DNA from 4 places in the Desulforamulus hydrothermalis Lam5 genome. Region 4 is predicted to be linked to each of the others. Evidence: riboswitches for the same ligand, from Rfam matches in the RefSeq annotation. Region 4 holds a riboswitch; each other region holds the start of a gene.
What was found. Region 4 has a riboswitch for S-adenosylmethionine ahead of metK (methionine adenosyltransferase). Riboswitches for the same ligand answer to the same signal wherever they lie in the genome.

Region 1 (7,644 bases), on a different contig from region 4:
GTGGGCAACCAGTTTTTAAGTGCTATCCGCCATGCCGATTTGCTGGTGCATGTGGTAAGAGCTTTTGCCAATCCGGATGTACCCCATGTGGAAGATGAAATTAATCCCCTGCGGGATATTGAAACTATTGCCGTGGAAATTTTGCTGGCGGATATGGATTTAGTGGAAAAAAGAATTCAAAGAATACAGTCGGGCAAAAAGATTACTAAAGAAAATGCCTTTGAGCTGGAAGTGTTAAAAAAATGCCTGGCGGCTCTGGAGGATGAACTACCCATCAGCAGCCTGGGGCTTACCGAAGAAGAAAAACACACCCTGAGAAACTACGCCTTTTTAACCGAAAAGCCGATGATGCTGGTAATAAATATTGATGAAGAACAATTTCGGCAGGGCAGTTATCCCGGTAAGGAAGAAGTAACCAAGTATGCCGCCGATAAGGGAATGCCTGTGCTGGAAATTTGCGGCCGCCTGGAAATGGAAATCAGCCAGCTGCCGGCCGAGGATCGGGCCATGTTTATGGAGGACCTGGGTCTTGCGGAAACGGGTATTGAGCGCCTGGCCAAAGCGGTATACGATTACTTGGGTTTAATTTCTTTTCTAACAGCCGGGGAGGACGAAGTAAGGGCCTGGACTATTAAGCGCCATACGGATGCCAAAAGAGCAGCCGGCAAAATCCACTCAGATATTGAGCGCGGTTTTATCCGGGCCGAGGTGGTGGCCTTTGACGATTTGGCAGCGGCGGGTTCCCTGGCCAAAGCCCGCGAGAAGGGTTTGCTGCGCCTGGAAGGTAAAGAATATATAGTGCAGGACGGGGATATTATTAACTTTAGATTTAATGTCTAAGGTTGCCCGGTCTGCCGGCACGAATCAGTGTTTCCCCGGCTGCCCGGGGTTGTTTTTTATAGCTGCATAGGAGTTGTACAGCGTAATGCAAGAGAACGGCGTTATTGTAATTGGCGGCGGGCCTGCCGGCATGATGGCTGCCGCCAGGGCCGCCGCCCTGGGAGTGCAGGTGTGCTTGCTGGAAAAAAATGATTGCTTAGGGAAGAAAATGTTAATTACCGGCGGCGGCCGCTGCAACCTAACCAATGACACGGATATCCAGACCGTCATAGCCAATATTCCGGGTAACGGGAAATTTGTTTACAGTGCTTTACACCGGTTTACCCCCCAGGATTTGCGGCATTTTTTGCTAAAGTTGGGTGTTCCCACCAAGGTGGAAGACCAGGGCCGGGTGTTTCCGGTCAGTGACCGGGCCGGTCAGGTGGTGCAGGCCTTGGAGCAGTATTTACGGCAGCAGGGGGTAACCGTGCGGTACAAAAGCCAAGTGGACGGTCTGTTAGTCAAAGACCGGCGTTGCCTGGGCGTACAAGCGGGCTCTCACACCTTTCGGGCGGGAGCGGTGGTGCTGGCCACCGGCGGCATGTCTTACCCGCATACCGGCAGTACCGGTGAAGGATATGCCATGGCCCGCCGGTGGGGACACAACATTACCGAACTGTTTCCGGCTGCGGTGGCTGTTACCTGCAACGACGCCTGGATTACCGAACGACAGGTACAGGGCGTTAGTTTGTCCGGTGTGAAGATAGTCTTATCGTAATAACTTCGTATAGCATACATTATACGAAGTTATACGAGAAAATGTTAATTACCGGCGGCGGCCGCTGCAACCTAACCAATGACACGGATATCCAGACCGTCATAGCCAATATTCCGGGTAACGGGAAATTTGTTTACAGTGCTTTACACCGGTTTACCCCCAGGATTTGCGGCATTTTTTGCTAAAGTTGGGTGTTCCCACCAAGGTGGAAGACCAGGGCCGGGTGTTTCCGGTCAGTGACCGGGCCGGTCAGGTGGTGCAGGCCTTGGAGCAGTATTTACGGCAGCAGGGGGTAACCGTGCGGTACAAAAGCCAAGTGGACGGTCTGTTAGTCAAAGACCGGCGTTGCCTGGGCGTACAAGCGGGCTCTCACACCTTTCGGGCGGGAGCGGTGGTGCTGGCCACCGGCGGCATGTCTTACCCGCATACCGGCAGTACCGGTGAAGGATATGCCATGGCCCGCCGGTGGGGACACAACATTACCGAACTGTTTCCGGCTGCGGTGGCTGTTACCTGCAACGACGCCTGGATTACCGAACGACAGGTACAGGGCGTTAGTTTGTCCGGTGTGAAGATAGTCTTATACAATAGTGGGGGAAAAGTAATGGCTGCCGAACAGGGAGATGTTATTTTTACCCACTGGGGTTTGTCCGGTCCCGCCGCCTTGCGGCTGGGGCGGGCCGTAGCACTGGCGCAGCAGCGGCAGCCGGGTGTGATGCTCAAAGGGGAAATGGATATTTTACCTGACCAATCTCCGGATCTGCTGGCCAAGCGCCTGCTGCAAAGGGTGCAAGAAGGCGACCGGCGCTCTTTAAAAAATCTGCTGGCCGACTGGCTGCCGGAACGTTTGGCCAGGGTACTGGTCAAGCTGGCCGATATCAGCCCGGACGCCACCTGGGGACAGGTTGACAAAGGCGCCTGCCAAAGGCTTCTGGCCTTAGTGAAAAAGTTGCCGCTGCAGATTACCGGCACCCGCCCCCTGGCCGAGGCAACCGTAACAGGCGGCGGCATCAATATTAAAGAAATTGACCCGCGAACCATGGGTTCCCGTCTTATTAAAGGTTTGTTTTTGGCCGGCGAGGTATTGGACGTGGATGCCCATACGGGCGGCTATAATATGCAGGTGGCTTTCAGCACCGGCTATGTGGCAGGTGAGTCAGCGGCTGCTTGCTGCAAGGAAACTCTTGACGAAAGAAATACTTTCATGTAAATTACCATTAAATAAAAAATATTAAAAGTCTTATCAAGAGTGGTGGAGGGACTGGCCCAATGAAGCCCGGCAACCGGCCTATTTCTGGCGGCGGTGCCAACTCCTGCAGGATTAGTTCCTGAGAGATAAGGTGCGCCATGGAGTTATTTTTAACACCTTACGCCCTTATTGGGCGTTTTTGTTTTCCTTGCCGGAGGTTATTATGCTGTTGCCTCACATACCTTTAGACCTACAACCGCAGCAGGTGGCGGCCTGCCTGGGAGTGGGGAACAAACAACCTGTTGAGCCGCGCTGGCTGGCCCGGGTGCAGGAGATGATTAACCTGGGCAAATGCTTAATGCAGCCGGCTGCGGTAGCCGCTCACATGCAGCTGGCGCCGGACGGTGCCACCCTGTATCGCCGGGAAGCTTCATTTAACCTGCCCTGGCCAGGCTCTTATCTTGAAAATTGTAGCACGGCCAGCGTGGTAACTGTAACGGTGGGAGAAACTATCGAGAAAGAAGTGACCGGCTTGTTTAGCCAGGGCCTGGCGGCGGATGCCGTTCTGTTGGATGCTGTAGGAACGGCCGCCGTGGAGGAAGCTGCCCGGCGAGTGGTCAGACTGTTGGCCGGCCGGCAAAGAAGTAAGGGTTTATTTCCTGCCCCCCGGCTTGGTCCGGGCTACCGGGGCCTGCCAATGGATTGCCTGCCCTTGTTTTTGCAAATGTCAGGGGCAGAACAAATTGCTGTTGCCTGCAATGAATATTATCAAATGCAGCCGGCAAAGTCCCTTTGTTTTATGGTGGGGTGGTGCCCCCGGCCAACTCAAAAACAGGTAAAATGTCAGTCCTGTCAGATGACAAATTGTCGCATGCGGCAAGCCAATGCAGAAGGAGAGAGCGAACTTGTCTTTTAGGGAAAGAATTAAAAGAGAAATCTTGGTGGTTGACGGCGCAATGGGTACCCTGCTGCAGCAACTGGGGTTGCCGGCCGGGTGGTGTCCGGAGGAATGGAATCTTAGCCGTCCGGCCTCGGTGCAAGAGGTTCATAAATTATATTTGGCTGCCGGTGCCGATATTATCACCACCAATACATTTGGTGCCATCAGGTTGAAACTGGCAGATTACGGCCTGGACCACCTGGTGCGGGAGATCAACTTGGCCGCGGTAAGTTTAGCCAAGGAAGCTGCCCGGCCTTACGGAGCGATGGTGGCGGGTTCGGTGGGCCCCCTGGGCAAATTCTTGCAGCCTCTGGGCACCATGACTTTTGATGAGGCCTATGAGCAGTTTTATGAACAGTGCCGGGCCCTGGTAGAGGCAGGGGTGGATTTAATTCTTTTTGAAACCTTCGGTGATATAGGCGAGATGCGGGCGGCCCTGATTGCTGCGGCAGATGCCGGTCCGGTGCCGGTGGTGGCCAGTTTTACCTTCGACGAAACCGGCCGTACCTTTACGGGTACTGACCCGGAAACAGCGGCGGTAGTGGTGGAGAGGCTTGGAGTAGCGGCCATTGGCGTCAATTGTTCGGTGGGTCCCCGGGAACTGGTGCCGGTAGTGCAGCAGCTTACCCAAAGCACTAACCTGCCGGTGTTAGTTTCACCCAATGCCGGCATGCCGGAAATGGTGGAAGGCCGCACGGTTTTCCGGGAAACGCCGGCTACGATGGCTGAGTTTGCAGCCCGGTTTGTGGCTTTTGGCGCCTCCCTGCTGGGGGGGTGCTGCGGTACTACCCCGGAACACATTAAAGCCATTCAGCAAAGCGTTAAGGGGTTGCCCCTCAAGGAGCGCAACAGGGATTTTGGTTTGCGGGTGGCCAGCCGGGTTAAGACCGTAACTGTTCACCCGCAGGCTATGCCGGTGGCCGTAGGGGAACGCCTTAACCCCACCGGCAAAAAGGCTCTGCAGGCAGAAATAAGAGAGGGCAAGACCGAAATTACCCGCCGGGATGCCCTGGCCCAGGTGGCCGCGGGCGCTGCCATACTGGATGTCAACGTGGGGGTCGGGGGGGTAGACCAGGTGGCCGCTATGGAACGGGCTGTCCAGGCGGTTCAGGTGCTGGTGGATGCTCCCTTGTGTATTGACAGCACTGATCCGGCGGTTATTGAAAAGGCTCTCAAAATATATCATGGTAAGGCCATTATAAACTCGATTAACGGAGAAGAAAAAAGCCTGCAAACCATTTTGCCCCTGGCTAAACGATACGGGGCGGCCCTTATTGGCCTTACCCTGGACGAAGGGGGTATTCCCGCCACCGCCGAGGAACGTCTGGCGGTAGCCCGGCGGCTGGTGGAGCGGGTTGAGGCTATGGGAATACCCAGAAGCGATTTAATGATAGATTGTTTGGTGCTGACAGTCAGTGCCCAGCCCGCAGGGGTACCGGAAACTCTCAAGGCCATTAGTCTGGTAAAAAAAGAGCTTGGCCTTACCACCAGTCTGGGAGTAAGCAATGTGTCCTTTGGCTTGCCCAACCGCGGGCTGATCAATGCGGCATTTTTTGCCATGGCGCTGGCAGCGGGTCTGGATGCAGCCATATTAAATCCCCAGGAACAGCGGATGATGGAAACCCTGCGGGCTGCTGCGGTGCTCACCGGACGGGACCCCCAGGCAGCCGGTTACATTGCCCATGCACAAGAGGCGGCCGGTATTCAGGTAACCCCGCAGCCGGCGGTACAAGCTGCCGCTACTCCGCTGGAGGTTTTATACCAGGCAGTGCTGTCCGGTGATAAAGATAATATTGTAGCATATATTGAAAATGCCCTGGCAGAGGGACTAAGTCCCATGGAAATGTTGGATAAAGCATTAATTCCAGGTATTGAAGAAGTGGGACGCCGGTATGGCGCCGGGCAGTATTTCTTGCCGCAATTAATGATGGCCGGCGAAACCATGACCAAAAGTTTTGCCCGGCTGCGGCCTGAACTGGCCAAGGGCCCGTCGAAAAGGGTCGGCACAGTGATACTGGCCACCGTCAAGGGAGACATCCATGATATCGGTAAAAATATTGTATCTGTGATGCTGGCTAACCATGGCTTTGAAGTTATTGATTTGGGCAAGAACGTAGATAATGAAGATATTATTGCGGCTGCTAAACAGCACCAGGCCCAAATCATCGGGCTGAGCGCTTTGATGACTACTACCATGGTTCACATGGCAGATTTAATAAAGCGGGTTAAGGAGCAAGGTTTAAACTTTAAAGTGATGGTGGGAGGAGCGGCGGTTACCGCCCAGTATGCCCGGGAGATTGGCGCCGACGGCTATGCGGTGGATGCGGTGGAAGCCGTAAGCGTAGCGAAAGGCCTGGTCGGCTTATAAAAAAAAACGGAGTTGATTGCTTGGCGTCCCCCAAAATAATTGTTACCTTTGTACCTGGCTCGTGCAGCCTGGAAGTAACGCCCGGCTTAACCGTTCTGGAAGCTGCCCGGCTGGCCGGGGTAAACCTGCCGGCACCCTGCGGGGGCAGCGGGCGTTGCGGCAAATGTCTGGTTAAAATGACTCCCGGCCCGGACCAACAAACTCCCCAATATGTACCCGCCTGCCAAACAACAATTACCCGGTCCGTACAAATAGAATTGCCCGCTGACCCTTTAATTATTTTAGAACAGGCACAGGCTCCCCGGGAGGAATTGGCGCCGGCTGTTTATTGGAAAGACGGTGTGCTTAAGCACCGGGCTGGCCTGAAGCTGGAGGGAGCCGCCACCCGGGGACGGCTGCTTGGTTTGGCGGTTGACTTGGGTACCACCACCATGGTGGGATATTTATACGACCTGACCGGCGGGCTACGGTTGGCAACAGCCGCCGGGGTGAACGGTCAGCTGACATACGGGGCGGATGTACTTTCCCGCCTGGCCCACGCCCTGCAGGGCGAAGCGGCATACCGGCAGCTGCGGCAAGCTTTAAGCCACAGCCTGGATCAGTTGATCTTAAACTGCAGCCGGCTGGCGCAAGTGCAGTGCGGGGATATTAAAGAAATAGTTATAGTCGGCAACACGGCCATGATTCATTTATTACTGAATCTGCCGGTTCGGGGGTTGGCGGTGGCACCGTTTCAGCCGGCAGCCGGCGGCCCCTGGTATTGCCATGCCGGTGACCTGGGTTTAACAGCTGCGGCTGAGGCGGTGTGTTATTTGCCGCCTCTGATCGGCGGCTTTGTTGGTTCGGATGCTCTGGCGGCCGCCCTGGCTCAGGGTTTCGACCGACCGTCTAATGAGACCGGCATGGTGGTAGATATTGGCACTAACGGAGAGATCCTTTTGCAGAACGGCCCGTTGCTGCTGGCTGCCTCCGTGCCGGCGGGACCGGCCTTTGAAGGTGGTAATATTCAGTGCGGCATGCCGGCCACCAGGGGGGCCGTCTGCCAGGTCACCATGGATTATGACGTTCGCCTGCAAGTGATCGGGGATACTAAGCCAATAGGCTTATGCGGTTCCGGCTTGGTGGATGCGGTGGCAGAAATGCTGCGCTTGCGCCTGCTTGATAGAAGCGGCCGTCTGGTGGAAGTTAAAGAGGTGCCGCCGGTGGTTTCTTTTAAAATTAAACAAAAACTGCAGCCGGCCGGACAAAACAAGCGGTTTTTGCTGGCTGACAATGTTTTTCTGGACCAGCGCGACATTCGACAGGTTCAGCTGGCCAAGGCTGCGGTGGCGGCAGGCATTAAGGCGGTGTTGGCGGAAGCCGGTCTGACTCCCCGCCAACTGGACGTTATGTGGCTGGCCGGTGGGTTTGGCAATTATTTAAACCCGTCCAATGCGTTAAGGATTGGCCTGCTGGGTGAGCCGGAGCCGGGCCGGATTCGCCAAGTAGGCAATGCGGCCGGCGCAGGGGCATGTCAAATGCTGCTTTCTTATGCGGCCCGGGAAAAAGCG
Region 2 (7,644 bases), on a different contig from region 4:
CAACAGCTTCTACAGGAAGCGGTAAATAACCGTATTTCCTTTGTACCTGGCGAAGTCTTCCAAACGGTACCTACTAACCAGGATAAAGAGTTTCGCCTCTGTTTTGCCGCTCATAATGAAGCCATTTTGCTTGAAGCAATACAGCGCCTGGCCAAAACTTTGTCGCAAATAAGAAAAAAACATTTATCAACTGCTTCGCCGCCCTGTTCAGTGCGGCCGATTATTTAATACTACGGCATATTACGGCCCAGGCACAAGGAGGTATTGTAAATGAATAAAAGAAATTTTACTCTGATCGGGCTAGCAATTGTAAGCCTCTTGCTGTTTTCCTTTAATCAGCTTCATGGTAGCTTGAGATTACCTTTGGCTGCTCCAACAGTCGGGGCAACAGCAGGAAAACAAAAGGTTGCTTATCACAACATCTCAGCTCAAGAACTAAAGCAGTGGATTAACTCCGGCAAGGACATGCTTCTGATTGATGTTCGCGAACCGTCCGAGTTCCAAGAAGGTTACTTGCCGGGCGCTGTTAATATCCCTCTTGGCCAGCTTGAAAACCGGCTGCAGGAAATCAGCAAAGACAAAGACGTGGTTTTATACTGCCGCAGCGGTCGCAGAAGTGCCCTGGCCGCAGACATAATGGTTAAGAACGGCTTCCAAAGGGTGTTTAATCTGGCGGGGGGCATCCTTAGCTGGCATTAAAACAAAAGGCGTGCGTGGCACTTCCTGACATGTCGGGAAGTGCCACGCACGCCTTATTTTTTTCGGCACCGGATAAATTTGCATCTTGTAAGAAAAAATATTCCCCAAGGAGGGATAAACCATTGAGCAGTTTAGAATATGGAGCAAGGGTTGCCTTAGAGGTCTGCCTTGGCGTGAAAAAGGGTGAACAGGTGCTGGTGGTGGCCGACCGGGACACCCGAACGGTGGGTCGGGCCCTGTGGGAACAAGCAGTTTCTTTGGAGGCAGAAGCCGTGTGGCTGGAAATGCTGCCCAGGTCTGTTAACGGCCAGGAACCACCGGCAGCTGTGGCGGCAGCTATGAAACAGGCCGACATAGTCGTGGCAGCCACCAGTAAATCAATATCGCATACCCGGACCCGCCGGAAAGCTAATCAAAGCGGCGCCAGAGTACCCTCCCTGCCGGGTATTACAGGAGAAATTCTGGCCCGCACCATGACCGCTGACTATCAAAAAATCAGTGAACTAAGCAGCCGGGTGGCGGAGCTGTTAAGCAAAAGCAACCAAGCGCGGATCATCACCCCGGCCGGCACCGATTTAACCATGTCCCTGCGGGGTCGGGCCGCTCATGCCGATACCGGCTTGCTGCAGGGTAAAGGCATGTTTGGCAACCTGCCCGCCGGAGAAGCCTATATTGCCCCCCTGGAAGGGACAGCCAACGGTACCCTGGTAATTGACGGGGCCATGGCCGGAGTAGGTATGCTTAAAGGGGAAATCATCCGCATTACGGTGCAAAACGGTTATGCCGTAGGGATTCAAGGCGGTCAGGGTGCCAAAATACTGGAAGACCTGCTGAAGCCCCTGGGTAAAGAAGCCGGCAATATTGCTGAACTGGGGGTTGGTACTAACGACAAGGCCATTATTACCGGCAATGTCCTGGAGGATGAAAAGGTGCTGGGTACCGTCCATGTGGCCCTGGGCAACAGCATCAGCTTTGGCGGAACGGTGGATGTGCCCATTCATTTAGACGGCATTCTCTTAAAGCCAACTCTTATGCTTGACGGGCAAATAATCTTGCAGGAAGGAAATATGCAAATCTGATCATTTTAAGGTGGTGATACCATGGCTGATGCAACCAAAGCAAATCAGGATGTGGTAGAACATAGCAGTATGTTGGAAGGCGCTTACGGCGGCATACCCGGTGAACGTTACGTCCCCTTTGTAGCGCCTGAAAAATCGGTGGTGGAATTTACGGCCCGGGCCCTGGTCATCGGCGCCCTGCTGTCGGTTCTTTTTGGTGTGGCCAATACTTATCTGGGGCTGAAAGTGGGTTTAACCGTCAGTGCCTCCATTCCTGCCGCAGTGTTAGCTACCGGTCTATATAAGATATTTTTCCGGAGCGGCAATATTTTAGAAAGAAATATCGTTCAAACAGTAGCCTCTTCCGGCGAAAGCATTGCCGGCGGCATCATTTTTACCATTCCCGCCCTGTTGCTCTGGGGTATGGACATCAGTGTGCTTACTGTCGTTATTGTTTCCGCGCTGGGCGGCCTCATCGGCATCCTGTTCTTTGTTCCTCTGCGAAGGTATCTGACAGTGGAAGAACACGGCAGCCTGATTTATCCGGAAGGAATGGCCTGTGCTGAGGTACTGGTTTCCGGCGAAAAAGGCGGCGCCGGCGCCGGCTTGGTGTTTACCGGTATTGCCGTGGGCGGCCTGTACAAGCTGTTCTCCGGCGGTTTCCTGGCCTGGAATGAAAGCCCGGAATGGAAATTGCCCTTTCTTTCCAATGGCCTGATTGGTGTCAATGCCCTCCCCTCATTGTTAGGCGTCGGCTTTATTGTTGGTTATGATGTAGGCAAGTTCATGCTGGCCGGCGGTCTGGTGGCCTGGATGCTGGTGATTCCCCTGATCAGCTATTTCGGCCAGGGATTAGCTAACCCTATTTTCCCCAGTACGGTGCCCATTGCCGAAATGGACGCCTGGAGCATCTGGAGCAAATATGTGCGTTACATCGGCGCCGGCGCAGTGGCTGCCGGCGGGTTTATCTCTTTGGCCAGATCGGCTCCCACCATTATTCGTTCCTTTCGGGCAGCTATGAGCGGCCTTGCCCAAACCAAGGGGGCAGCCGGCCAAAAGCGAACCGAACAGGATCTTTCCATGGCCGTGGTGATCGGCGGAACGCTGCTGGTGGCACTGCTCATTGTTTTCTTGCCTCAGGTGCCGGGCGGTATTATAGGTGCCCTGCTGGTTCTTTTCTTCGGCTTTTTCTTTGCCGCTGTGTCCAGCCGCATCACCGGTATTGTGGGGGTTTCTAACAACCCGGTGTCCGGCATGACCATTGCCACACTGCTGGTGGTGAGCGCCATTGTTAAAGGTCTGGGCTGGTCACCGGAAACCGGTATGGTGGTGGCCATTACCCTGGGTTCTATTGTATGTGTAGCCATTGCAGTGGCCGGTGCCACCGCCCAGAACGGTAAAACCACCTTTATTTTAGGCGGTACCCCCAAGTTTGTACAGATTGGCCAGTACGTGGGAGTGCTTGCCTGTGCCTATTTTATCGGCGCCATTATTGTAATGTTGCACGGCGCTTATACCATGGGTTCCGCCGACCTGCCGGCCCCCCAGGCAACCCTGATGTCAATGGTAACAAAGGGTGTAATTACAGGTACCCTACCCTGGGAGTTTGTTATTATGGGGTTGATTGTGGGAATTGCCATTTATGCCATGGGCCTGCCGGTACTTCCCTTTGCCCTGGGATTTTACCTGCCTCTCCATTTAAGTATGGGCATTCTGGTGGGTGGCGTAGTGCGCATCCTAATTGAAAAAGGCCTGGGCGCCAATGAACTGAAGGACAAGGTGGAGCGTGGCGTTCTTATTTCTTCCGGGCTGATTGCCGGGGACGCCCTGGTTGGCATTGTCATCGCCTTTTTCGCCTACATTGAATACAACATTGCTTTCTTAAAAGGAACCGCTCTGGCTGCCAATAACTGGTTTGCTTTAATCATGTTCCTGCTGGTGGCCTGGTTTACTTACTGGTATACCAACCGGCAAGACGTAAGAAAGGATATTAAAGTTTAAGCGGCCCGCAGCGGGCCGCTTATATATTACAGCAAACGGCTGTCCTTCAAGATTTGATAAATATCCTGTTCCGCCGGCGCCGCCGGGCAGTTGGCCAGGTTTTTGGCTGACAAAGTTTTGGTGGCAAATTTAGCCGCCTCTTCTGCCGTTAATCTGAAATCAACCGGCGCCAACATCTTATTTAAAAACTCTCCCACCTGCGATAAATTGCTGCATCCCAAGGCTTTAACCACCTGCTGCACACGTTCCGGGGCTGCCTGGGCCATAAACTCCAAAGAGGCTTTCATAATGACACCGTTGGCTAAGCCGTGGGGCAAACCTTTAAAATAAGTTAACGGATAGCCCAGGGCATGGATCACCCCGGTAGCAGTTTGGGCAATAACCAAACCGGCCAGCAGGGAAGCATACAACAGTTCTTCCCGCTCTGCCAGCGAAAGATCAGCCGGTTTGCAGCGGGTTAACACCCTGCCCAGGATGGCAATACTCTCCAACGCCAGCAGGTCGGTAAGGGGCGTGGCACGCCGGTTAATAAAACCTTCCACGCTGTGAGACAAAGCATCCACCGCTGTGTTAACCGTAATCTCCCAAGGTAAATTCAACATATAGCGGGCATCCAAAAAAGCCAGCACCGGAAATAATTTTTCACCGGCAATGGACATTTTGGTTTCTGCCCATTCCACCGTAAGAATTGCATAAGGGGTTACTTCACTGCCGGTACCGGCAGTGGTAGGTACCGCCACCACCGGGAGCGGCTCATTGGTCCACTGCCTGGCCATTAATTCCTGCCGGCTAACCTGATTGACCGCCAACACCGCCACAGCCTTGGCGGCATCCAGGGGGCTGCCGCCACCGATCCCGATAATAAAATCTGCCCCCATCTCCCGGGCCCTTTGCCCGCCCCGGTACACCGTAGCTAAACCGGGGTTTTGCTCAACTTCTTGAAAAACTTCCGCCTGGATGCCTTGCCGGTTGAGAGCAGCCAGCATATCAGCCAGGGAACCGTTTCTTTGTGACGAGCTGCCGCCTGTTACAATTAAGGCTTTTTTCCCCAGGGGTGCCAGCTCACCGCTGTATTTGTCAATGCACTGCTGCCCGAAAAAAATCCTGGTGGGGCAACGGAAATTAAACTGCATCATAAACCCTCCCCGTATTTGGTTGCTGTTCTTACCATATTTTATCTCTGATGGTGGTAAATATTAAGAGCTTATGATAAAAATGTCTAAAATTTTGATTGACAAACTGACACTTCTGCCTTAGAATTTACATTGTTTAATTAAACAATAAATATATCCTTCTTATCCAGAGCGGCTGAGGGACTGGCCCTATGAAGCCCGGCAACCTTCTTGGTTATCCGAGAAAGGTGCTAATTCCTGCAGAAGATTTTCTTTCTTCTGAAAGATAAGAAGAGGGCGTAGATGTTATGGCCTCTTCTGGTCTGTCAGAAGAGGCCTTAATTTTTCAAGGAAGGTTGATGCCGGTGATTCAAATTCAAGATTTGACAAAAATTTATCGGTCTGCTGCCGGTGCGGTTACTGCCCTGGATCACGTTAACCTGCGGGTGCGCAAAGGGGAAATTTACGGCATTATTGGCTACAGCGGCGCGGGTAAAAGTACCCTCATCCGTTGTGTAAATATGCTGGAACAACCTACCTCCGGCAGTATCAAGGTAAACGGTCAGGAAATAACTTCTCTTAACGAAACTCAATTAAGGGTAGCCCGCCGCAAAATCGGTATGATATTTCAGCATTTTAATTTGTTATCATCCCGGACAGTATTTGAGAATGTGGCCTTTCCCTTGGAGATCAGCGGTGTGCCGAAAGCCCAGATCAAAGAAAAGGTAACCAAACTGTTGGGTCTGGTGGGCCTGTCGGATAAGGCCGGCGCATACCCCTCGCAGCTTTCCGGGGGGCAGAAACAAAGGGTGGGCATTGCCCGGGCACTGGCCAACGATCCCATCGTTTTATTATGTGACGAAGCCACTTCGGCCCTGGACCCTGCCACCACAGATTCAATTCTGGCCCTGTTAAAAGACATTAACCGCCGGCTGGACCTCACCATTTTAATGATTACTCACGAAATGAAAGTGATCTCGGAAATTTGTGACTCGGTGGCAGTGCTGGAACAGGGAAAAGTTATTGAGGAAGGGCTGGTTATTGACGTCTTTACGCAGCCTCAACACCCGACCACCCGCCGTTTTGTGCAAACCATTATTCAAACCGATATTCCCGAACATATTAAGAAACCGCTGCTGCAAAGGGGGCGGGGACAAATCATCCGGGTATCTTTTATCGGGGATGCCGCTGCCGAACCGGTGATATCCACACTGGTGAAAAAATTTGCTGTAGACATTAATATTCTCTACGGCAACATAAATCAAATCCAGGATACCCCCTTTGGCATGTTAATAATAGAATGTCTGGGGTCCCAGGATAACTGTCGCTTAGCTTTGCAACACTTGCGCCGGCAGGGTTTAAGAATCGAGGTGTTAAAAAATGTTGAATGATTTGTTTGTCCACTTATCCGGTATTTCGCCTGAGCTAATTAAGGCCACCTGGGAAACCCTGTATATGACGGTGGTGGCGGTTATTTTTGCGTCGCTGCTGGGTATTCCCATGGGCATTATTCTGGTAATCACCGACCAGGGCCACATTAAAGAAAACCTGGTGGTCAACCGGATACTGGGAACGGTTATCAATATTTTTCGTTCATATCCCTTTATTATCCTGCTGCTGGCCCTGGTTCCCTTTACCAGGCTGCTGGTGGGTACCACCATCGGTACAACGGCAGCCATTGTCCCCTTAACGGTGGCAGCCGCCCCCTTTGTGGCCAGAATGGTGGAAAGTTCCTTGAAAGAAATAAACAAAGGGGTTATTGAGGCTGCTCTGGCTATGGGTGCCACCACCTGGCAAATTATATGGAAAGTATTGCTGCCTGAGGCTTTGCCCGGCATTATCCTGGGCACTACCATCACCACTATTGCGGTAATAGGCTACTCAGCCATGGCCGGCGTGGTGGGCGGCGGCGGATTGGGTGATCTGGCGGTAAGGTACGGTTACATGCGATTTGATTCGGTAGTAATGGTAACCACAGTCATCGTTTTAGTAATTCTTGTACAGGTTATTCAATCTTTGGGCAATTTACTTGCCAATAAATTCAATAAAAATTAAAGGAGGAAAAGAACATGAAGAAAAAACTGGTATTTATTGTGGCCTGTCTGAGCAGCCTGGTACTGCTGCTAACCGGCTGCGGCGGATCAAAGGAACCTGCCCAACAGCAAGCAAACCAAACCGGCAAAGTAATAAAAGTTGGCGCCACACCGGTACCCCATGCGGAAATACTAAAAGTCGTGCAACCCCTGTTGGAGAAAGACGGCATTAAATTAGAGATTGTGGAATTTAATGATTATGTGCAACCCAACCTGGCCCTGCATGATAAACAATTGGACGCCAATTACTTTCAACACCTGCCCTACCTGGAAGATTTCAATAAGCAAAAGGGTTTAAACCTTACCTACACCGCCAAAATTCACTTTGAGCCCATGGGCTTATACTCTAAAAAAGTGAAAACCGTCAGTGAGTTTAAAACCGGTGATAAAATCGGTATTCCCAATGACCCCACCAACGGCGGCCGTGCCCTGGTAGTGCTGGAAAAAGCCGGCCTGCTTAAGTTAAAAGAAGGGGTAGGTATTAGCGCCACTGTCCGGGACATTGTGGAAAAGAAAGTAGAAGTGGTTGAGCTGGAAGCCGCTCAGCTGCCCCGTTCCATTGAAGACCTGGCCGGTGCTGTTATTAACGGTAATTTTGCCACCCAGGCTAAATTCAGCCCTGCCGATGCCCTGGTAGCAGAAGATGCCAAGTCCCAGGCTGCCGATACTTACGGCAACATT
Region 3 (7,644 bases), on a different contig from region 4:
TGATGTTCTTCATCCCGGGCCATCCGCTCAAAAATAAAATGTTTATCGGCTTGCGCCTTAAATATTTCTGCCATTTGACGGTACATTTGAGCAGCGGCATTTTCCCGTTGGATCGCCACCGCCAGGACTTCTTTGGGTGTCATGGCCGGATCCAAGCTGCCGGCCTCCTCTAACCCGTCGAAGTAAACTTCCTCGTTAATTGGCTCACCGGACTTTAACCAGAGCAGATAATCCAGGTGTTCCTGCTCATCCTGGGCCAGTTTCGCCAGGATGTTGGCTGAAGCCGGGTTTTTAGCCCGACCTGCCATTTCTTTATAAAATTGGCAGCTGCTTTCTTCTGATTTTATGGCTACGTCTAAAATATCATTGATGGTTAAGCGCATCTTTTTCCCCCCTGCTGAATGTTTAAGGTTATTATAAGATGCCGGGCGCCGGGTTGACCATGACAAAAGTCTTACTAATGCCTTGCTTTGCTATTCTATTCCAGATTTAATTTGTGTGCAGAAAAAGGCATCAGATAACCACAGGTTTCACACAATGCCATGACCACCGGCAAACCTCGTTCCCGGTTGATGCCGTAAGTGCCGTCGGCCTGGCGCACCAGTTCATTAAGGGCAAAGATTTGCGGCTCTTTGTTTTGGCTGTCGTCCGACATAATCATTACCATCTCTGTATTGCAGAGGGGACAGATTGGTTTTTTCATAACTACACCACCTGTTTTTTATTCATTATACTACGAAAAATTCGCCATGTCAGAATATTGCCTGTTATTTTAAAACAGATCATGCCACTACATGGGTACTAGTTTTACCTGTCCCCAAGCTGCCAGTTTTTCCCCTTTGATCGCCACCGCCCCGGTCACCCCTGGCACTGACGCCGCAAAGTCCACCGCCTTTTGTACATCTGCCTCTTCTTGCACCAGATTGCCGGCTGCCGTGGCCACAGCATCCGCCAGCGGGGCGGAGGGTGCCAGAATAACCACGGCGTCCGACCTGCCGAAACTTAATGAATGACCTACGGTGCCGGAGGAGGTGCAAATGCCAAGCGGGGTTTGCCCCGGCTGGATAGCCAGAGCAATGCGGTGACTGAACGGTGACTGCCCGGCAAAAATACCTACTTTTCTGGGCCGGGTCGTCTTTATAAAAATATCGCCGCCGTTTTCCACAATAACATCCCGGGAATACCGGGTCAAAGCTTTCCCTGCCAGTTGGGCAAAGGCGCCGGCCACCGCCGCCATTGGTCCAACCCCGGCCAGGCGGGCCGCCTCAGCCATCTCCACCGCCAGGGACGGTGCCCCGGCGACGGTTGGGTGAGGCTGCAAGCTGGTTTGAAAAACCGGGTCCTGGCGGATATACAACTCCAGCAGCCGGCGCTCTTGATAAATTAATTCCTCCGTCCGGCGCACCAGCTCAGGTGAAAAGCGTTCCCGCCGTACGCCGATATCCAAATCGGTTTCTCGCACCATCACTTGAAAATGCACCAGGTCATGCTGGCGGTGCAGGGAACGGTAAGTACGTTCGGTGTAGGTCAAGTTAAATCCTTACCTCCATGGCCCGTACCGGGCAAACCTTTAAACACTGCAGACAAACCACACATTTGTCACCGTTAAAATGAACCTCCATGGCCGGGCGCTCCAGATACAGGGCACCCGCCGGGCAGTGTACCGTGCAGGCGCCGCAAGCGGTACAGCGGTCATGGATACGCACCACTTCCTGGGTTAAAGGATGCACCGTGATGCCCTGATCCCTTAAATACCGGATGCCTTCTTCGTACCTCGGCCCATCCAAATCTAACACCATGGTTCCCTCCAGGTGAGGGTTAATCTGGGCCTTGACAATATTAACCACCAAATCGTAATCCTTAACCAAATGATAAATTATCGGCTGGTCAGAGGTGGTGGAAGTAAACCTTAAAACAATTTTATGCGGTGCCATACAAGCCGCTCCTTTCCTGATTACTTACTTACTTGCCAAAACTTTGCCCGTTAATCCGGCAGCCGGTCCGGGCAGCAACTGCACCGGTTCACCCAACAAGAAGTCACCCTTTTCTATCCACTGTTTTAAAATATGGGCAATTTCCCGGGCTTTAGCATAACTGGAAAGGGGCGCCGTAGGCACTTCTTTGCCCTGCACGGTAATTTTGCCCGATTTTAACCGGGCATAGCTGACCAGACCCAGGTTGCCCGCCAACCGGTTAGGATAACCCTCGCTGTAATCCACCACCGGAGCATGCAGTTCTTCGTCCGACAGGGCTGCAAACCGTAAAATTTCTTCATTGAGAATAGGAATCGGCACACCCAATCCCACCGTCAGAGTGGCACCATAACCCTGGAAGCTGGTACCCCTGAGCCACTGGGGTTTCATTTGCTTAAGATCTCCCAGCACTGCCAGGGTGCCGCCGGCAGAACCGACAATGTTGCCGCTGTCGTCTTTAAGCCAGCCGGGGAAGTGCTGGGTTCCGTTCCAAACCACATAACCAATGCCGCCGCCCAGGAAAATCCGAGTGCCGATACCAATGGTGGCAAAGTTGGGATCCTTCATCAACGGACTCAACTGCCCCGAGGTAGAGTAGTTGGCATTGCCCAGCCGGGGCTTCAAGGTCCCCATGTAGGTATAAATGGTCTTATCGCTTAAATTGACGGCACAGTTGTAATTTTGATAGGCATTACGGGGATTAAATAAAATAGCTTCATTGATGTCGTTAATGGTGATGCTGGTTTCTATCTCCCGGCGGGGATAACAATCTGTGCCGTAAGATAAAGCCTCCAGTTTAATCGGCTTGCCGGCCACCAGATCTTCAATCACATGCCCCCCGCCATAACGGAATGTACCGGGATAGTTGTTGTTGGCCGGATCATCTTCAGGCAGCTCGGTGGCCCCAATGTAAGCATCCACCGCCGCAATACCGGTATAGGCAGGCACACCGTTCAGCCAAACTTTGCTCATGCGAATACGGGGCGACGAATGCCCGAAGTTTAAAAAAGCCCCCGAGGAACACATGGGACCAAAGGTTCCCGTAGTCACCACGTCAACTTGAGCGGCTGTTTTGGCCAAACCCTGTTCCCGCACGCGGCCAATAACTTCTTCCGCCGTCAGTACCACTGCTTTACCGGCTTTGATGCGTTCGTTAATTTCTTTGTAGGTGCGTTCAACGCCCATGAGGTCCTCCTTCCGTGCTCTTTTGCCCCGACATAAACAAAACCCCTTCTTAACAGAAGAGGTTTTGATACTTGCTTAATCGCAGCACACCTCTTATCTGCCAGAAGAAAATCTTCTGCAGGAATTAGCACCTGTCCGGAATGCCGGATGGTTGCCGGGTTTCATTGGGCCAGTCCCTCCACCTCTCGGGATAAGAGCACAAAAATTATTTTATTTTTTGATTATTAAGTTTAACAACCCACCCTTAAATTTGTCAACCTAATTTTTTTCTACCCGGTATAACATTTCAATAACACCGGGGCCTTTATCTTCGTGAAGTTTAAAAAACTGTGCCAGCTTTGCCAGCTCCTGCTGATCCATAATAATGCGGTAGCCGGTAGGAAATTTGACCCAGAAAACCTCTTGATTTTTCATATCGGTTACTTCCAGGCCGTTGCTTTGCAAATACTGCACATGCTGCTGCACTAACAAGCTGCTGCACCTCCGAAAATATAATCTTAAATAAGGCCTTTGTCTATAATTAAGGCGGTGTTTTGCACCACCTTACTGTATAACCGGAAACTTTTTCTCAAAATCTAATCATGACAAGGAGGTGATATTATGACCTTGCAAAACGAAACCAGACCGGACCTGCTGGCAACCGGAGTCAGCAGTTGGCCGTACCGGCCGGAGGAACCTGCCGAGGATATAAATGCCGATTATATGTACGACCGGTACACTCACAGTTAGCACCGACCCTAAAATGTTTATACTCGAATTAGCGCCCCATGGCAAGGCAGGAAAAAGGTTTTAGTATTTTAGTCGCATGTCGTTAGGACTAAAGTCCCGTTTGTCCGCTGCCGCATTTGCCCAAATCACAAACCCGGCGGCCAACAGCCAATACTACTGTTGGCCGCCGGGTATTTTATACGGCAGCGAAAGGTTATGAAAACAATTTACTGACCGAAAGATCCTCATGAATACGAATAATAGCTTCGCCCAGCAAGGGCGCTACAGATAAGACCTTGATTTTATCAATCATTTTTTCCGGCGGCAGCGGTATGGTGTTGGTAATTACCACTTCTTTAATCACCGATTCTTCCAACCGTTGTATGGCCGGACCGGACAATACGGCGTGAGTGCAGCAAACATATATCTCTTTGGCTCCCCGCTCCATCAGGGCGGCGGCACCTTTCGTAATGGTGCCGGCAGTATCAATAATATCGTCAATCATGATTACCGTTTTACCTTTAATATTGCCGATAATATTAGTAACCTCAGCGACGTTGGGCTCCGGACGCCGTTTATCAATAATGGCTAACGGCGAGCCGATGCGTTCGGCCAGATCCCTGGCCCGGGTAACCCCACCGATGTCCGGCGACACCACCACCACATCTTCCTGCAAGTTTTGCTGGAAATATTCAGCCAAGATAGGCACCGCCGGCAGGTGATCCACCGGAATGTCAAAAAAACCCTGGATCTGTCCGGCATGTAAATCCATAGTAATAATCCGGCGGCAACCGCTGGCCGTCAGGATATTGGCCACCAGCTTGGCGGTAATGGGATCCCTGGCCCGGGTTTTCCGGTCCTGCCTGGCATACCCGTAATAGGGTATTACTGCTGTGATGCGGCGGGCAGAAGCCCGGCGCAAGGCATCTGCCATAATCAACAGCTCCATCAGGTGTTCATTGACCGGTGTGGAGGTTGGCTGAATAATAAAGGCATCCGAACCTCTGACGCTTTCCTCCACCTTGACCCGTATTTCCCCGTCGCTAAAACGGGTTACCTGGGATTTCCCCATGGCCACCCCTAGATACTGACAAATTTCCTTGGCCAATTCCGGATTAGCGTTACCGGCGAATATCTTTAAGCGTTTACTTCCGGAAGTCATTTATTTACCCCCAACATATAAATAATTGTGCGTTAAGCATGCCTGTAAGCGGGTGCCTGCATACTTACTTTCTTTTTTTCTTAACCCAATCCGCCAGATTGGTTTGCCGCTCTCTGGCCACCGCCAGGGCTTCGGCGGGTACATCTTTGGTAATGGTGGAGCCGGCAGCCACAACGGCATCCCGGCCCACCTTTACCGGTGCCACCAAATTGGTGTTGCTGCCGATAAAAGCACCGTCCTCCAGGACGGTTTGGTATTTGTTTTTGCCGTCATAATTACAGGTAATGGTACCCGCCCCTACATTAACCTTTTCCCCGATGACGGCATCGCCTACATAACTTAAGTGAGGAATTTTGCTGCCATTACCGATGGTGGATTTTTTAATTTCTACAAAATCCCCCACCTTGGCGTGTTCACCGATTACTGTACCCGGACGTATATAAGCATAAGGGCCGATCACCGTATGGCTGCCGATCCGGCTGCCGGCCAGCACCGCATATTGAATCTCTACCCCGTCACCGATCAGGCAATCGGTAATTCGGCTGCCCGGGCCGATGACACAACAGTTGCCGACCTCGGTTTGGCCCTGCAAAAAAGTAAAAGGCAAAATCACCGTATCCCGGCCGATTTTTACATCCTGCTCAATATAGGTGGTGGCCGGGTCCATTACCGTTACACCCTGCAGCATTAAATCCGCCAGCACCCGCTGCCGCAGCACTTGCTCAGCCCGGGACAACTGCAGGCGGTCGTTAATTCCCTGTACTTCCTGGGGGTCTGCCAGGCTTACTGCCTGCACCGGCAAACCTCTTTGCACCAATATTTGGATAATATCCGTCAGGTAATATTCCCCCTGAGCATTGGCCGGGGAAATTTCCCGCAGCGCCTCAAACAACCCGGCTCCTTTAAAACAATAGACACCGGTATTAATTTCCCGCACCAGCAGTTCCTCAGGCGAAGCGTCCTTTTGTTCCACAATCCGGCACACACCGCCGTCAGCTGACCTGATCACCCGTCCGTAACCGCCGGGGTCAGGCATTTCCGCCGTTAACAGTGTTGCTGCCGCACCGGTTTGCCGGTGGGCCTGCACCAGCCCGGTCAGGGTTGATGCCCGCAGCAGAGGCGTATCACCACAAACCACCAGCAGGTCACCCGCAAAATCGGCCAAGGCCTGTTCTGCCTGCAGTAAAGCATGGGCCGTTCCCAATTGTTCCTCTTGCAGCACCACCCGGGCCTGATCCCCCAGGAATTCCCTTACCTGTTGGACACCAAAGCCGGCCACCACCACTGTATTGGTTGCACCGGCGCCAACCACCGCCCTTAACACATGTCCCAACATAGGTCGGCCGCCAACCCTGTGCAATACTTTGGGCAAATCAGACTTCATTCTGGTTCCTTTGCCGGCTGCCAGGATCACCGCAGCAAGTTCCATTCGGTGCCCCCCTTTTTCTTTCTAAAATATATCATATCCTTATTAAGCCCAAGTTTTACTACCAACCGTAACGTTTCCACAAAAAAACACAATATCCTTTTTAAATTGACAAAAAACGATAAAAAATAGAATATTTAGAAAATAAAAAGGGAGCCCTGTGCTCCCTTTGTGTTTTTGATTTAGATGGCCTCTTTATATGCTTGCAGGACAGCGTTTTGGATAATTTCTCTGGCCGAAGAATTAATAGGATGAGCAATATCCCGGAATTCCCCGTCCGGAGTTTTTCTGCTTGGCATGGCTACAAACAAACCGTTTTGCCCCTCAACCACTTTAACGTCGTGAATTACAAAGGCATCATCCAGTGTGACGGACACAATGGCTTTCATTTTGCCTTCCATGAGTACCTTCCGTACCCGCACATCGGTTACATGCAAGATTTTTCACCACCTTCCGCTGCATCAACTTCTGTTGGGCTAGTTAATTCTGCAGCGAAAAGGAAATTCCTGCTTATTTCAAAACTTTCTTATAATTTTTCTGTCTTTTTTTATAGACTATTTTAACACCTCCAAAGCATAACCCATATTGGTCAAGGATTGTACAATTTCCTGCAGGTGTGCTGCATTCCTGGTTTCCAAAGCAAGCTCCACTTCGGCCTGGGTCAGCGGCACACTGGGCTTAATCCGGTCATGGGCAACAGAAATTACATTAGCCCCGCCGGCGGCTAAAGCAGATAACAGTTTTTGCAACGAACCGGGTTTGTCTGTAATAACGGTACGCAGTCTTAAGTACCGCCCCGCCTTCACCAGACCCCGTTCAATAATGATGGAGACGACGTTAACATCGATGTTGCCGCCGCTCAGGATAACCGCCGCCTTTTTACCCGCCGTCCGGCATTTTCCATGCAGCAGGGCGGCAATTCCCACCGCCCCGGCTCCCTCAACCACCAGTTTGGCATTTTCCAGCAGCAGCAAAATGGCCCGGGCTATTTCTTCATCTGTTACCGTAACTATTTGATCCACATAATGCTGCACCATTTTAAAGGTAAGATCGCCGGCCCGGCGTACCGCTATACCGTCGGCAATGGTGTGGGCGGCAGCCAATTCGGTTACCTTGCCCTTGCGGCAGGCTTCCAGCATACAAGGGGCGTCTGCCGCCTCCACCCCGATGATCTGTACGCCGGGCCGCAA
Region 4 (7,644 bases):
GTTAAGTGGTCCGAGCTGCCCATTGAAGCGACCGTTAAAATGACCGTCAACCCGGTTACCGCCCGGGTGTGGCGCATTGATATCCAGAGCCTGCCGGATCATTCACCCTATTTGCCGCTGGCCCTGCCGGATCAGGAGGTCAGGCAGGCCATCGAAAAATCCCATGCCACCGGCAAGGTGGTGCTTGCTGCCGAGGGTACCCCGGGCGAGCCGGTTACTCTGGCCTTTGGGGCGGCCATGGCGGAGGAATTGTACCGCAACGGGCGGCCGGTGGAGCTGAAGCTGCCCGGCCTCAGCGTGGAGATACCGGCGGCCGAATTTGGCCGCAACGGCCAGCCGGACCGGACAGCCCAGCTGCAGCTGCGGGTAACCTGGCAGGCGGTGGGGGATCAAGCCTTGCCCGGCACCGATCCCTTAATGTACCTGCGGCCGGCGGGTTACCTGGTGGAGCTGCGGCCGGCCATTGTCTGGCCGGACGGCAGCCAGTTGCCGGTCAGCCAGCCGAAAAACCCGGTACGGCTTACCATAACCACCCCGGTGGGCGCCACCGCCGGCTTAAATATTAAAAAAATCGGCGCTTACCGCCTTAATGAGCTGACCCGCCGGTGGGAGTTTATCAGCAGCAATTACAACCCGGATACCGGCAAGTCATCCTTTATGACGGAAAGGTTTGGCCGGTTTGCCATTCTGGAGGCCAGCCGCACCTTTAACGATATTGCCGGCCACTGGGCCCGGCCCAACATTGAAATCATGGCGGCCCGCCATGTGGTGCGGGGGGTCACCTCGGAAACCTTTGGCCCGCATGAAACGGTTACCCGGGGCCAGTTTGCCGTTATGCTGGTAAGAACCCTGGGCCTGCCGGAGGATGCCGCAGCCACCGGCTTTCAAGATGTGCCGCCGGGCTACTGGTGTGCCGGGGCGGTGGCTACCGCCGCGCAAATGGGACTGGTGGCCGGCTATGGCAACGGCACCTTCGGCCCCAACGACCCCATTACCCGGGAACAGATGGCGGCTATGCTGGTGCGGGCCCTGCGGCTTAACAGTTTGCGGGTAATCCCGGACAGCCCGCTGGCGCCGGGACTGTTTAAAGACGGCGAGAGCATCGCCCCCTGGGCCGGAACCTCGGTGGCCGTGACAGCCCAGGCCGGGCTGATGCGGGGCCGCGGCGAAGGGTTGTTTGCCCCGCAGGCCCTCACCACCCGGGCCGAGGCGGTTACGGTGCTGGTGCGGCTTTTGGCCTACCGGGAGAATAACCGGTAGGTTAGCGGATTTTCCGCCGGCCGAGTTTTTCTGCAGTTTGCGGCTTCCTCCCGCTGCCGGAAGGCGTTTCTTTTTGCCTGCCTGTTTAAAAAGGCAGGATATGGGCAACTAAAGTAGAATATACTACGATTGTTGTCGAATTCCGGCTCCAGGTTGAGCTAACGGCTAATTGGGGGGTTTTAATTTTGTCCACCGGAAAAGTCATTGCCCGGGCCACCCTGGTCATTGCGGTAATTAACCTGCTGTCCCGCATCCTGGGGTTTGTGCGGGAACAGGTGATAGCTTATATGTTTGGCGCCACCGGCGTCACCGACGCCTATGTGGTGGCCTATAACATTCCCAATGCGGTTTTTGCCATTATCATCGGCGCTCTGGCCACCGTGGTGGTGCCGGTGTTCAGCGAATACGCCGCCCAGGGCCGGCGGGAGGAGGCCTGGCGGCTGTTCAACACCGTCATTACCCTGGTGGTGATTGTTTTTTCCTTGTTTACCCTGGTGGGAGTTTGGGCGGCGCCCTTGCTGGTTAAACTGACCGCCCCGGGGTTAAGCGCCGAAGTGGCCGGGCTGGCCACCCGGCTGACCGTAATTATGCTGCCCATCCTGGTATTTTACGGTTTGTCCACCGTATTTCAGGGGCTGTTAAACGCCAACCAGGTATTTGGCATCCCGGCCCTCAGTGTCAGTGTCACCAATCTTACCATTATTGCGGCGGCCCTGACCCTGGGCAGCGTCTACGGCATCGACGGCCTGGCCGCCGGGACGGTGCTGGGGTTTGTGCTGGCCGCCCTGATGCAGCTTCCCAAACTGCGCCAGGTGGGCTTCCGCTTCCGGTTCAGCATCGACCTGCGGCATCCCGGCGTACGCCAGGTGCTGCACCTGGTGCTGCCGGTGGCCATTGGCACCTCGCTCAACCAGATTTATCTGATTATCGACCGCATCCTGGCCTCCGGCCTGGCGGAGGGCAGTATTTCCGCCCTCAACTATGCCAACCGGATTATCCTGATGCCTATTACTTTTTTTGTGCTGGCGGTGGGCACCGCCTTTTACCCTGCCATCACCACCCTGGCCGCCCGGGGGCAAAGGCAGGAACTGGCGGATACAGTGGTGCGGGCCGGCCGGATGGTTATTTTATTTTCCCTGCCGGCGGGCATCGGGCTGATGGTGCTAGCCACCCCTGTCATCAAGCTGCTGTTTGAGCACGGCCAATTTACCCCCCGGGCCACGGCGATGACCGCCTTTGCTCTCTCCATGTATGCTGTCGGCCTGGTGGGACAGGCGGCCAACATTATTCTTACCCGGGCCTTTTATGCCCAGCAGGATACCCGGACGCCGGTGAAACTGATGGCGGTTACGGTGGCCATCAACCTGGCCTTCAGCCTGCTGCTCATCGGCCCCTTAAAGCACGGCGGCCTGGCCCTGGCCAACTCCCTTGCTTCCCTGGCCAACACCGCCATGCTGGCCTGGTTCCTCAACCGGCGCCTACCCGGTTTGCTCAATGCCGGTCTGGCTAAATTTGCCGGGCAAACTGCCCTGGCCACTGCTGCCATGGCGGCCGCGGCCTGGTCGGTGCAGGCCGGGGCGGCGGGGTTGGCGGCGGCCCACGGCACCCTGGGGCTGGCGCTGCAGGTGGGGGCGGCCATCGGCACCGGTTTGCTGGTTTTTGTGGCGGCGGTGTTCCTGCTGAAAATGGAAGAAGCCACCCTGGCGGCCCGGTACGGCGGCAAATGGCTGGCCCGCCTGCGGGGCCGGCGCACCAAAACTGACCCCGGCGCATAACATGGCATAGGGGAGGTGCGTGCCATGTTAAAAGCAACCCAACTGGCAGTCAAGGATATTGTCAACCTCAGCGACGGCGCCAAACTGGGGCCGGTGAAGGATCTGCACATTGATCCGGCCACCGGACGGGTGGTGGCCCTGGTGCTGCAGGCCCCCCGCCGCTATTTCGGCCTGGTGCGGTCGGGCAAAGATATGGTGATTCCCTGGGAACTGGTGAAAAAGTTCGGCCTGGATACCGTCCTGGTGGAGCTGGAACCCATGGATCGTTCCTATTATGAAGTAAAATAAATTTGTTTGACACAAAGTACCTGCTTTGCTAAAATAAATCTGGCATTTTGCTGATATTTCTGTGCTCATCAAGAGAGGTGGAGGGACTGGCCCGATGAAACCCGGCAACCTCACGGAAGGTGCCAAATCCTGCAGGAAGCTGCTTCCTGACAGATGAGGTCAAGGTGAGAAAATGCTGGGAAAAGTAACCTCTCCTGCCGGAGAGGTTTATTTCTTGATGATAGCGGAAAAGTTAATAGAGGGAGGGAATGCCTTTGAGCAGAAAACTTTTTACTTCAGAATCCGTAACTGAAGGCCACCCTGATAAAGTGGCGGATCAAATTTCCGATGCCATATTGGATGCCATCCTGGCCAAAGACCCCATGGCCAGGGTTGCTTGCGAAACCTTTGTGACCACCGGTCTGGTGCTGGTGGGCGGGGAAATTTCCTGCAAGTGCTATGTTGATATTCCCAAAGTGGCCCGGGAAACCGTGTTGGAAATCGGTTACACCAGGGCCAAATACGGCTTTGACGGTGACACCTGCGCCGTTCTCACCGCCATTGACGAACAATCCCCCGATATTGCCATGGGTGTGGACAAGGCCCTGGAGGCAAAAACCGGCGAGATGACCGAGGAAGAAATCGAAGCCATCGGCGCCGGCGACCAGGGAATGATGTTTGGTTTCGCCACCGACGAAACACCCGAACTGATGCCCCTGCCCATCTCCCTGGCCCACCAAATGGCCCGCCGCTTGGCGGAAGTGCGCAAAACCGGCCTGGTAGACTACCTGCGGCCGGACGGCAAAACCCAGGTGACGGTGGAATACGACGGCGACCGGCCGGCCCGCATTGACACAGTGGTTATTTCCACCCAGCACCACCCGGAAGCAGAGCTGGCTGTTATTCGCCAGGATATGATTGAAAAGGTGGCCCGTTATGTGTTGCCGCCGGAGCTGGTAGACAACCAGACCCGCTTCTTCATTAACCCCACCGGCCGTTTTGTGATTGGCGGCCCCCATGGGGATGCCGGGCTCACCGGCCGTAAAATTATTGTCGATACCTACGGCGGCCGGGCCCGCCACGGCGGCGGCGCCTTCTCGGGCAAAGACCCCACCAAGGTAGACCGTTCCGCCAGCTATGCAGCCCGCTATGTGGCGAAAAACATTGTGGCCGCCGGCCTGGCCAAACGCTGCGAAGTGCAGGTGGCTTATGCCATCGGGGTAGCCCGCCCGGTATCCGTACGGGTACAAACCTTCGGCACCGGAACAGTCAGTGACGATGTAATTATCCGGCTCATCAACCGCCACTTCGACCTGCGCCCCGCCGGCATTATCAAAACCCTGGACCTGCGCCGGCCCATTTACAAACAAACCGCAGCCTACGGCCACTTTGGCCGCCCTGATTTGGACCTGCCCTGGGAGCGCACCGACAAAGCCGCCCTCCTGCGGGCAGAAGCCGGTCTCAAATAGACAAAGGCAAGCATAAACCGTTAAAGGGTTATCGGCAATCTGAGGCGCTTCACTGTCAGAGGTGAAGCGCCTTTTAATATGCCCGTAAGGGACGGGTAGCAAATTAACGGGTAAATTTTTATTTGCTTTCGACATGATGCAGCAGGGTTCTTCCCACACCTGTGTTATAATACAAAAAATGGTATGCGTGGCAAACAGTGCCTAATAAGGTCTGACCACGCATAAGGAGGCGCTGCGCATGGCGAAAAACCAGGCAGGTGAGGGCGGTTGTCTTTTGCTGAAGGAAGATTTAACCCGCTACCCGGAGTACGCCGGCAATATCATGCGGGCGGTAAAAATTAAGCTGGCCGGGGAAATGGCGGCGGGCATTGCCCACGAAATACGCAACCCCATGACCGCCGTGCGGGGGCTGCTGCAGGTGCTGGAAAAAGAAGCAGCCTGTCCCGGTTTTGCCGAATACCTGCAGGTGATGCTGCGGGAACTGGATCAGGCCAACGCCGTCATTTCCGAAGTGCTGCTGCTGGCGCCTGCCAAAGCCTCTAAGACCAGGTTGCTTCAACTCAACGACCTCTTGTTTGACCTGTTGCCTGCCATTGCCCACCAGGCCCGGCAGTCGGGCAGCCAAGTGCTGTTTGAACCGGGCAACATCCCGCCGCTGTGGCTGAACGAGCAAGAAATCAGCAAACTTATTTGCAATCTGGTATACAACGGTCTGGAAGCTATGCCGGAAGGCGGCAACCTGACCGTTAAAACCTTTCTGGACGACCCGGATGTTGTGCTGGCGGTGCAGGACCAGGGCAAAGGCATCAAGGTGGATGTGCTGAACAAGCTGGGGATACCGTTTTTTACCACCAAAGACCATGGTACCGGCCTGGGCCTGGCGGTTTGCTACAGCGTTGCCGCCCGGCACAATGCCAATATTGTGGTGGAAACCGGCACTAAAGGCAGCACCTTCCTGGTCCGTTTTCAACCTCAACCATAAGTTACCGCTCACCCCCTGTGTTGGCGTAAACATACTCTAAAACACAGGGGGTGTTGTTATGTGGGAGACTGTCTGCTTTTTGCTTATTTTAATCCTGGCCTGCTACGGTGTGTTTTACCTGGTGCAGGACCTGGGCCGCCTGGTCAGGCACCGGCCCGGACCGCCGGTGAGCCTGCTGGTGGTGCTGCAGGACAGGGCGGCGGATGCGGAGTACCTGATGCGCCGGCTGGCGGCCTGGCGCACCCAGCAGTGGGTAAATTTTGACGTGGTGGTGGTGGATGACGGTTCCCGGGATGATACAGCGGGTATTCTCAGGGGGCTGCAGGGCAACCTGGCCTTTCGCCTGGTAACCCTGGAACCGGCTGCGGCGGCTGAACAGTCCGGCCAACCGGACCGGGCCCTGCTTAACGGGCTGCTGTACTGCCATAATGCCCTGGTGTGGGTGGTGGATTTGCGCAAACTGCCCAGCGCCATGCTGGCGGAAAAGGTTTTTCGTGTATTTTTCTGCCAGGGCTGGAGGTAAATTACCATTTATTGTCGAATATTGCAGATTGAAGGAGGTGGCTGTCATGGCCCGACCGGGCGGCTTCGGCTTAATATATACGTGGCTTGTGATTGGGCTTGGCTTTGGCTGGCTGTGGCTGGTGTTTCCCGGGCTTAACCTGGATCAGGGGAGTACCCTGGCCCTGCTGCTTGCCCTGGGCATCCTGGCGGAGTGGCTGGCGGTTCCTCTGGCCCGGGGCTACCTGTCCGGCAGCTACATAGTTGTGGCGGCCTGCCAACTGACCTGCGGCGGGGCGGCCACCGCCTGGGTCACCGGCCTGGTGGCCCTGCTGGGGCTGGGCATTGCCAACCGCGGCAACCCCCTGCGCACCATCCTGTTTAACAGCGCGCAGCACGTTTTAGCGGCGGCGCTGGCGGATGCCGCCTACCGGCTGGCAACCGGCCAGGTGTTGCCCGTCCTTATTTTTACCGTTGTATATTTTATGGTCAACCACCTGCTGGTTTATCTTTACCTGCTGCCCGGGCGCCGGGATCACCCGGATATATTTGGCTGGGATGCCCTGCGCTGGGACGCTTATACATATCTTTTAACCACCCCTTACGGTATCTTGATGGCCGCCCTTTTTGACAAAGCGGGCACCGGCTGGGCGGCGCTGTTGTTCCTGCCGGTGCCGGTGGCCCAGGTAATCCTGCGCAAATATGTGCACATGGAACTGGCCAACCGGCAACTGACCGCCCTTTACCAGGTGGCCCGGCGGTTGCGGCAGGAGGTTGCGCCGGATGATTTTTTTCAAGTATTTTTGCAGGAATGCCGGCGCTTTCTGACCTTTCAAGGGGCGGTGCTGTATTTCCGGTCGCCCCGGCGGCAGTTGTTTTTGCCCTGTGCCGCCCAGGGGCCCTGGCGGGCTGAACTGGGCAGCAGCGTGGTGGTTCCCGGCGAGGGCCTGCTGGGACAAGCCCTGATTAACCGGCAGCCGTTGGTGATAGAGGATGTGCGCAAAGAAGTTGACCAGGCTGCGGCAGGCCCTTGCCGGCATTTCCGGTCAGTGCTGGCGGTTCCCCTGCTGGCCCGGGGGGAAGCAAGCGGCCTGTTGGTGCTGGGCGACACCCGGCCGGGCCTTTATGAGGAAAAGCAGGGTCAAATTGTCAGTATCATGGGCAGCCAGGTGGCTATGCTGCTGGCTAACGAAATGCTGGCCGAGCAGTTGCAGCAGATGGCGGTGGTTGACCCGCTGACCGGTTTGTTTAACCACCGCCGGTTTTACCGCCAGGCGGTAAACCGGCTGCTGGGCCTGGCCCCCGGGGAAACGGCTGCCCTGCTGCTGGCCGGCGTTGATGAACTGCCGCTGCTGAACGCCCGTTACGGGCATGGGGCGGGGGATGCGGT

Region 1: linked by a shared signal. The riboswitch ahead of DESHY_RS00525 (Vitamin B12 dependent methionine synthase,activation region) and the one ahead of metK (methionine adenosyltransferase) in region 4 are both predicted to bind S-adenosylmethionine.
Region 2: linked by a shared signal. The riboswitch ahead of DESHY_RS05510 (methionine ABC transporter ATP-binding protein) and the one ahead of metK (methionine adenosyltransferase) in region 4 are both predicted to bind S-adenosylmethionine.
Region 3: linked by a shared signal. The riboswitch ahead of DESHY_RS08965 (homocysteine biosynthesis protein) and the one ahead of metK (methionine adenosyltransferase) in region 4 are both predicted to bind S-adenosylmethionine.

Annotation. Positions count from the first base shown of each region.
Region 1 covers NZ_CAOS01000001.1:89,426-97,069, forward strand. Annotated here, with positions in the region: gene ychF (redox-regulated ATPase YchF) at 1-840, shown strand, start outside; gene DESHY_RS00515 (aminoacetone oxidase family FAD-binding enzyme) at 926-1,597, shown strand; gene DESHY_RS00520 (BaiN/RdsA family NAD(P)/FAD-dependent oxidoreductase) at 1,776-2,807, shown strand; SAM riboswitch class I at 2,835-2,939, shown strand; gene DESHY_RS00525 (Vitamin B12 dependent methionine synthase,activation region) at 3,010-3,702, shown strand; gene DESHY_RS00530 (homocysteine S-methyltransferase family protein) at 3,692-6,094, shown strand; gene DESHY_RS00535 (ASKHA domain-containing protein) at 6,115-7,644, shown strand, end outside.
Region 2 covers NZ_CAOS01000008.1:54,437-62,080, forward strand. Annotated here, with positions in the region: gene pdxR (MocR-like pyridoxine biosynthesis transcription factor PdxR) at 1-228, shown strand, start outside; gene DESHY_RS05490 (rhodanese-like domain-containing protein) at 271-699, shown strand; gene DESHY_RS05495 (aminopeptidase) at 822-1,778, shown strand; gene DESHY_RS05500 (OPT family oligopeptide transporter) at 1,800-3,758, shown strand; gene DESHY_RS05505 (iron-containing alcohol dehydrogenase family protein) at 3,785-4,891, opposite strand; SAM riboswitch class I at 5,051-5,163, shown strand; gene DESHY_RS05510 (methionine ABC transporter ATP-binding protein) at 5,236-6,261, shown strand; gene DESHY_RS05515 (methionine ABC transporter permease) at 6,251-6,925, shown strand; gene DESHY_RS05520 (MetQ/NlpA family ABC transporter substrate-binding protein) at 6,940-7,644, shown strand, end outside.
Region 3 covers NZ_CAOS01000011.1:151,984-159,627, reverse strand. Annotated here, with positions in the region: gene DESHY_RS08985 (ferritin-like domain-containing protein) at 1-383, opposite strand, end outside; gene DESHY_RS08980 (hypothetical protein) at 479-703, opposite strand; gene DESHY_RS08975 (UPF0280 family protein) at 791-1,531, opposite strand; gene DESHY_RS08970 (NIL domain-containing protein) at 1,533-1,934, opposite strand; gene DESHY_RS08965 (homocysteine biosynthesis protein) at 1,959-3,158, opposite strand; SAM riboswitch class I at 3,249-3,355, opposite strand; gene DESHY_RS08960 (hypothetical protein) at 3,417-3,623, opposite strand; gene DESHY_RS14740 (hypothetical protein) at 3,759-3,887, shown strand; gene DESHY_RS08955 (ribose-phosphate diphosphokinase) at 4,081-5,028, opposite strand; gene glmU (bifunctional UDP-N-acetylglucosamine diphosphorylase/glucosamine-1-phosphate N-acetyltransferase GlmU) at 5,093-6,457, opposite strand; gene spoVG (septation regulator SpoVG) at 6,637-6,891, opposite strand; gene ilvA (threonine ammonia-lyase) at 7,009-7,644, opposite strand, start outside.
Region 4 covers NZ_CAOS01000003.1:594,265-601,908, reverse strand. Annotated here, with positions in the region: gene DESHY_RS03825 (S8 family serine peptidase) at 1-1,260, shown strand, start outside; gene murJ (murein biosynthesis integral membrane protein MurJ) at 1,446-3,035, shown strand; gene DESHY_RS03815 (YlmC/YmxH family sporulation protein) at 3,060-3,323, shown strand; SAM riboswitch class I at 3,386-3,483, shown strand; gene metK (methionine adenosyltransferase) at 3,578-4,771, shown strand; gene DESHY_RS03805 (ATP-binding protein) at 5,010-5,753, shown strand; gene DESHY_RS03800 (glycosyltransferase) at 5,812-6,276, shown strand; gene DESHY_RS03795 (GGDEF domain-containing protein) at 6,323-7,644, shown strand, end outside.